2 regions of the Serratia sp. L9 genome follow, and region 1 is predicted to be linked to the other one. Evidence: predicted binding sites of a transcription regulator. Region 1 holds the regulator's gene; the other holds the start of a gene.
The links. The regulator PurR, encoded in region 1, represses purine synthesis genes. The targets are predictions, from matches to a motif close to CANGCAAACGTTTGCNTG.
Positions count from the first base shown of each region.

Region 2: purT (formate-dependent phosphoribosylglycinamide formyltransferase) is a predicted target of PurR. The motif match lies at 1,573-1,590, and genes of this name have one in related genera.

Region 1 is NZ_CP192591.1:4,185,471-4,188,863, reverse strand. Features, by position in the region: partial or broken gene punC (purine nucleoside transporter PunC) at 1-178, opposite strand, end outside; gene punR (DNA-binding transcriptional activator PunR) at 302-1,246, shown strand; gene purR (HTH-type transcriptional repressor PurR) at 1,243-2,268, opposite strand; gene ACQ86O_RS19935 (YnhF family membrane protein) at 2,648-2,737, shown strand; gene sodB (superoxide dismutase [Fe]) at 2,787-3,365, opposite strand.
Region 2 is NZ_CP192591.1:3,553,685-3,557,077, forward strand. Features, by position in the region: gene ACQ86O_RS16810 (glycosyltransferase) at 1-19, shown strand, start outside; gene ACQ86O_RS16815 (YoaH family protein) at 61-300, shown strand; gene purT (formate-dependent phosphoribosylglycinamide formyltransferase) at 337-1,515, opposite strand; gene dbpA (ATP-dependent RNA helicase DbpA) at 1,770-3,152, shown strand; gene ACQ86O_RS16830 (YebG family protein) at 3,238-3,393, shown strand, end outside.

The DNA.
Region 1 (3,393 bases):
ACAACAGTTGAGCAAAGGCGAAGCCCGCCAGGAAGATACTCAGGCTGGCGCTGATTGCCCCGGCAGAGATCTGTAAGTCCTGTTGCATGGCGCCAAACGCCGGCAGATACATATCGGTGGCCAGGTAACCCAACATACTCAGGCCGGCAAGGTAAAACATAAATCCAAAGTTTCGCATGGTATTTCTCGTTAAAATTATGTTGTCGCAGGTTTTTTAGCGCCGGCAAGTTTATCCGGCTGGATCTCTGCTTGTGAAACGGTAATATTTGCAAGATGCTATTAAAAAATTTGAAGGCAAGCTATGTGGTCTGAATATTCGCTTGATGTGGTTGATGCGGTGGCTCGAACGGGGAGTTTCAGTGCGGCGGCGCAGGAATTACATCGGGTACCCTCTGCGGTGAGCTACACCGTGCGGCAATTGGAACAATGGCTTGCCGTGCCGTTGTTTGAACGACGCCATCGCGATGTGGAACTGACGCCTGCCGGGGTCCTGTTCGTTAAAGAGGCGCGGCTTGTTATCAAAAAAATGCTTGATACGCGGCGGCAATGTCAACAGGTCGCTAATGGTTGGCGTGGTCAATTGAGGATTGCGGTCGACTTGATTGTGAAACCGCTGCGTAGCCGCCAACTGGTACTGGATTTTTATCGTCATTTCCCCGATGTGGAATTGGTGGTGCAGCCGGAAGTATTTAATGGCGTGTGGGATGCGTTGGTAGATGGTCGTGCGGAGATGGCGATTGGTGCCACGCGAGCGGTGCCGGTCGGCGGTGGGTATGCTTTTCGTGATATGGGTTTTATGAACTGGCTGTGCGTGGTGCATGCCAGCCATCCTCTGGCAGCTTTGAAAGGGGAGTTGCATAACGATCAATTGCGGCCTTATCCCTCATTGCTGCTGGAGGATACCTCCCGCAATTTACCCAAACGTGTGACTTGGTCGCTGGATAACCAGCGGCGGTTAAACGTGCCTGATTGGGTTTCGGCGGTAGACTGCCTGCGGGCTGGTTTGTGTGTCGGCATGGTTCCCGCACATCGGGTTCTGCCGATGGTGCAAAGCGGAGAGCTGGTGGCGCTGCAACTGCATGAACCCTTCCCACCCAGCGCCTGTTGCCTGACATGGCAGCAAAATGCCCAATCACCGGCAATGGCGTGGTTATTGGATTATCTGGGTGACAGCGACACGCTCAACCAGGAATGGCTAAGCGAAGAACTGCCGGGCAACACACTGCTGCCCGGCATGGGCAGTTAGCGGCGGTAATCGATAAAAGGGCCATCCGCAACGGAACGGCGTTCGATCAGCTTAGGATGTACTTCGATAACCTGTGACTCTTCACGCTTGCTGATAATGCGGTCCAGCAACATGGTGAAGGCCATTTCCCCCAGTCTTTCTTTAGGCTGGTGAATGGTGGTCAGTGCCGGGGTAAAGTAACGGGCATTACGCACGTTATCGTAACCGATCACCGAAATATCCTGCGGTACGCGCAGCCCCAATTCGTCGGCAGCACAGATAGCCCCCATCGCCATGATGTCGCCTCCGCAGAACACCGCGGTAGGGCGGTGTTTTTGCGAAAGAATTTGATGCATGGCCTTGTAACCGGACTCAGGCTCGAAATCCCCCTGAACAATCCACTCTTCGCGTACTTCGATATGAGCCTCTTCCAACGCCTTCAGGAAGCCCTGATGGCGGCCGCCGCCGGTGTTACGCGAAAGTTGACCAGGAATGGCGCCAATATCCCGATGACCACGCTCGATCAGGTAACGGCCAGCCTGATAGCCCCCTTCGAAGGCATTGTCGATAATCGTATCGGTGAAGTCCCCACGCGCGCTGCCCCAATCCATAACGACCATGGGAATATTGCGGTAATCCTCCAGCATCCCCAGTAACTGGTCTGGATATTCAGAACACATCACCAGCAATCCATCGACGCGCTTTTGAGCCAGCATGGCCAGATAAGCTTGCTGCTTATCGAGGTTATTGTGCGAGTTACATAAGATGAGTGTGTAACCCTTGCTGTAACAACTGTTTTCTACCGCTTCGATCACTTCGGCAAAGTAGGGCGCTTCGCTTGATGTGGCCAGCAGGCCGATAGATTTGGTGTGGTTGACTTTCAGGCTGCGGGCCACGGCGCTAGGGGAATAGTGCAGCTCTTTTATCGCAGCCCAAACGGCTGCTTTGGTATCTTCGGCGACGAAACGCGTTTTATTGATAACGTGGGAAACGGTAGTGGTAGAAACGCCAGCGCGTTTGGCCACATCTTTAATCGTTGCCATGTAAAGAATGACTCCTGAACCCACATGTTACAGCATGTAAGTATGATGTTAATCGTTTGCCTGCGTAGATCCTTTCCCAAATAAGCGAAAACTGAGTTTTTAGTGCTGAAGTCGTAAGTCGCTCGAACAGGAGGGGCATTTTGCCGGTACGCAGTTGTGAACTGCGGATTTTGTCGCATATTGAAGAAAAGTGGAAGAGCTAATCAGCATTTATAAGCAGGAGTTTGATAACAAGATTTTATACCCGCCGTCTTTCCTGTTGGGCACTTATCGGGAACTTGAAATTCATAGGGTATAATCACGAACTGTGGGAAAATGATTTGACGTATTAACTGTGTGGCTTATGCTCTTGGGAAACCAATCGAAAAGGGAGTTGTTTATGGATACCGATTTGAAAATGTCTTTGCTGACCACCATTGGTGCCTTGGCAATGATTATTATCTTTAGCTTTATCGCAGCATTGAACTGATAAGAAAGGCGCAGCATGCTGCGCCTTATCATTGGTTAATCCCCCGCCGTCACGCCAGGTTCTTCTCCACAAACGCCCAGTTCACCAGTGCCCAGAAGTTTTCCAGGTATTTTGGCCGCGCATTGCGGTAATCGATGTAGTAAGCATGTTCCCACACGTCAACGGTCAGCAACGGTTTGTCTTCACCGGTCAGCGGAGTTGCCGCATTTGAGGTGCTGACGATCGCCAGTGAGCCGTCTGCTTTTTTCACCAGCCAAGTCCAGCCAGCACCGAAGTTTTTCACTGCGGCATCGGTGAACTGTTCCTTGAAGGCAGCGAAAGAACCGAAGGATTTGTTAATCGTCTCGGCTACTGCCCCTGTTGGCTCGCCGCCGCCTTGCGGGGACAAACAGTGCCAATAGAAAGTGTGGTTCCATACTTGTGCGGCATTATTGAAAACGCCACCGGTAGAGGTTTTGACGATCTCAACCAGGGATTTGCCTTCGAACTCGCTACCTTTCACCAGATTGTTCAGGTTTACCACATAGGTGTTATGGTGCTTGCCGTAGTGGTATTCCAGCGTTTCTGCGGAAATGTGTGGCTCAAGGGCATTTTTCTCATACGGTAATGCAGGTAATTCGAACGACATTGCTTTCTCCTTTTTATATACAGCACTT
Region 2 (3,393 bases), 630 kb from region 1:
TTGGGATCCACGGCGTTAGGGCGTATAATCCACGGTCATTATTGTCGTGGAGAGAAACACATGCTTGCAGGTATGCCGTCACTGAGCCATCAAGAGCAGCAAGAAGCTGCTGACCGTATCCATGAAATGATGGGACAAGGCATGAGCAGTGGAGAAGCCATCGCGCGCGTCGCACAGGAAATTCGTGAAAAGCATCAGGGCGATCAGGTTAGCGTACTGTTCGATGATGAAGAGGAAGACGTGCAGGAAGCACCAACCGAGTATCTGGAAGACAATACTGAAGACGACGAGAATTACTGAGGTTATCGGGGGCCGGCATACCGACCCCCGATGATTTTATCCCTGCACGATCACCGCAGCGGCGGCCTGTTTCGCCAAGGCAACGGCCTGCTCAACCTCTGGCGCCGTCGCCAGTGCCACACCCATCCGGCGCTTACCGCCGATGTCCGGTTTACCAAATAAACGCACCTGATTGTAGCCGGTCAGTGCCGCGTCTAATCCACTGAAGCGCACGTTGTCACTGCAAAGTTCCGGCAGGATCACCGCAGAAGCGGACGGCCCGAACTGGCGGATAGCGTTAATCGGCAACCCCAGAAAAGCACGGACGTGCAGGGCAAACTCCGAAATATCCTGCGAAATCAGGGTTACCATTCCAGTATCGTGTGGGCGAGGGGAAACCTCGCTGAAAATCACGTCATCACCACAGACAAACAGCTCAACGCCAAATAGACCAAAACCGCCTAGCGCGTTAACCACGTCTTGTGCAATCGCCTGCGCACGGCTCAATGCCAATTCGGACATCTGCTGTGGCTGCCAGGATTCACGGTAGTCGCCATCTTCCTGGCGATGGCCGATCGGAGCACAGAAATGGATACCGTCGATGGCGTTGATGGTCAGCAGCGTGATTTCGAAATCAAAGCGTACCAGGCCTTCCACAATCACTCGTCCGCCGCCAGCGCGGCCGCCTTCCTGAGCGTAACTCCAGGCAGCGCTCAGTTGCTGTTCGCTGCGGATCAGGCTTTGCCCTTTGCCGGAAGAGCTCATGACCGGCTTGACGATGCAGGGATAACCGATTTCTGCCACCGCCTGGCGGAAACTCGCTTCGCTATCGGCAAAACGGTAACTGGATGTCGGCAGACCCAGCGTTTCGGCAGCCAGGCGACGGATCCCTTCACGGTTCATGGTCAGGCGTGTGGCTTCGGCACAGGGCACTACGTGGTGGCCGAGTTGTTCAAGTTCAACCAGCATGCTGGTGGCAATGGCTTCAATTTCCGGCACGATATAATCGGGACGTTCCTGTTCGATCAACGTTTTCAGCGCATTACCATCCAGCATATTAATCACATGGCTGCGGTGCGCCACATGCATGGCTGGGGCATCGGCGTAACGATCGACGGCAATCACTTCCAAACCTAAACGCTGGCATTCAATGGCAACTTCTTTACCCAGCTCACCTGAGCCGAGCAGCATAACGCGGGTAGCGGATGGGCGCAGGGCGGTTCCAATAGTTAACATAGTCTCGTACCTGGATTTGTAATAATTAACGCGGTCTGACAACGAGCGCGCAGTATATACGAAAACGATTGCGTACGCAGCTGTGGGCAACCTGATTGATCCCAAAGCGCAGTTGTCTGCTGTCTAAACCCGTTTTCGACGGTTTTTTTAACGCCTGAAATCCGGAATCCACACTAACTCTGTTATCATCTGCGCCTGATCCGGTGCGACCTAACCGCTGCGCCGCCTTTCCACTTGCTATAAGAGTTATTGCCGTGAGCACAGTTTCCTTTTCTTCCCTGCCGCTGCCAGCCGAACAGTTGGCCAACCTCAACGAACTGGGGTATGCCGAAATGACGCCGGTACAGGCCGCAGCGCTGCCCGCCATCCTGAAAGGGCAGGACGTACGTGCCAAAGCAAAAACCGGCAGCGGCAAGACGGCGGCATTTGGTATCGGCCTGCTGGACAAAATCAACGTTGCCCAGGTGGCGACCCAGGCCCTGATCCTGTGCCCAACGCGTGAACTGGCCGACCAGGTAAGCAAAGAACTGCGCCGCCTGGCTCGTTTCACGCAGAACATTAAGATCCTGACCCTGTGCGGTGGCCAACCGGTGGGGCCACAGCTTGATTCACTGGTGCATGCGCCGCACATTGTGGTGGGTACTCCAGGGCGCGTGCAGGAGCATCTGCGCAAGAAAACCCTGGTGCTGGATCTCCTGCAAGTCCTGGTGCTGGACGAAGCTGACCGTATGCTGGACATGGGTTTTGCCGACGACATCGATGATGTGATCAGTTACACGCCATCACAGCGCCAGACCCTGCTGTTTTCTGCCACTTATCCGGCGGGCATTGAACGCATCAGCGCCCGAGTGCAACGTGAGCCACTGAATGTGGAAGTGGACGACGGCGAAGAGCAAGCCAGCATTGAGCAGCGGTTCTATGAAACCACCCGCGATCAACGTCCTGCGTTGCTGGTGGCGGCAATCCGCCATTATCAACCTTCTTCCTGCGTAATATTCTGTAACACCAAGCGTGATTGCCAGAGCGTGTATGAAGCGCTCGAGGCTCGGGATATCAGCGTGTTGGCGCTGCATGGTGATCTGGAACAGCGCGATAGGGATCAGGTGCTGGTGCGCTTTGCCAACCGCAGTTGCCGCGTGCTGGTTGCGACCGACGTTGCCGCCCGTGGCCTGGATATCAAAGAATTGGAGTTGGTGGTCAATTACGAACTTTCGTTTGATCCCGAAGTGCACGTTCACCGCATTGGCCGCACCGGCCGTGCTGGTCTGAGCGGGATGGCGATCAGCCTGTGTACGCCACAGGAAATGGTTCGTGTACATGCCCTCGAAGATTACCTGCAGATGAAGGCAAAATGGGCTCCGGTATCGGAACTGAGCGGCGCACCTAACACACCGCTTGATGCTGAAATGGTTACTTTATGCATCGACGGTGGCCGCAAGGCAAAAATCCGCCCAGGTGATATTCTGGGCGCGCTGACGGGTGACGCCGGGCTGACGGCCGCGGAAGTGGGCAAAATCGATATGTTCCCGGTACATGCCTATGTGGCTATCCGTAAAGCCAGCGCGCGCAAAGCGTTGCAACAGCTTCAGCAAGGTAAAATCAAAGGCAAGAGCTGCAAAGTGCGGCTGTTGAAATAATCAACGGCGGGCTGCTTGCGGCCCGGTCTGAAATTACACTATACTGTATAAAATTACAGTACCATAACCTTTGAGGGACAAGCTCATGGCTGTTGAAGTGAAATATGTGGTAGTTAGAAACGGTGAGGAAAAAATGACTTTCGCAAACAAGAAAGAAGCCGATGCCTACGACAAAATGTTGGATCTGGCTGATAGCCTCGGCGAGTGGTTGCAACAAGCTCCAGTAACGCTGGAAGAAGAG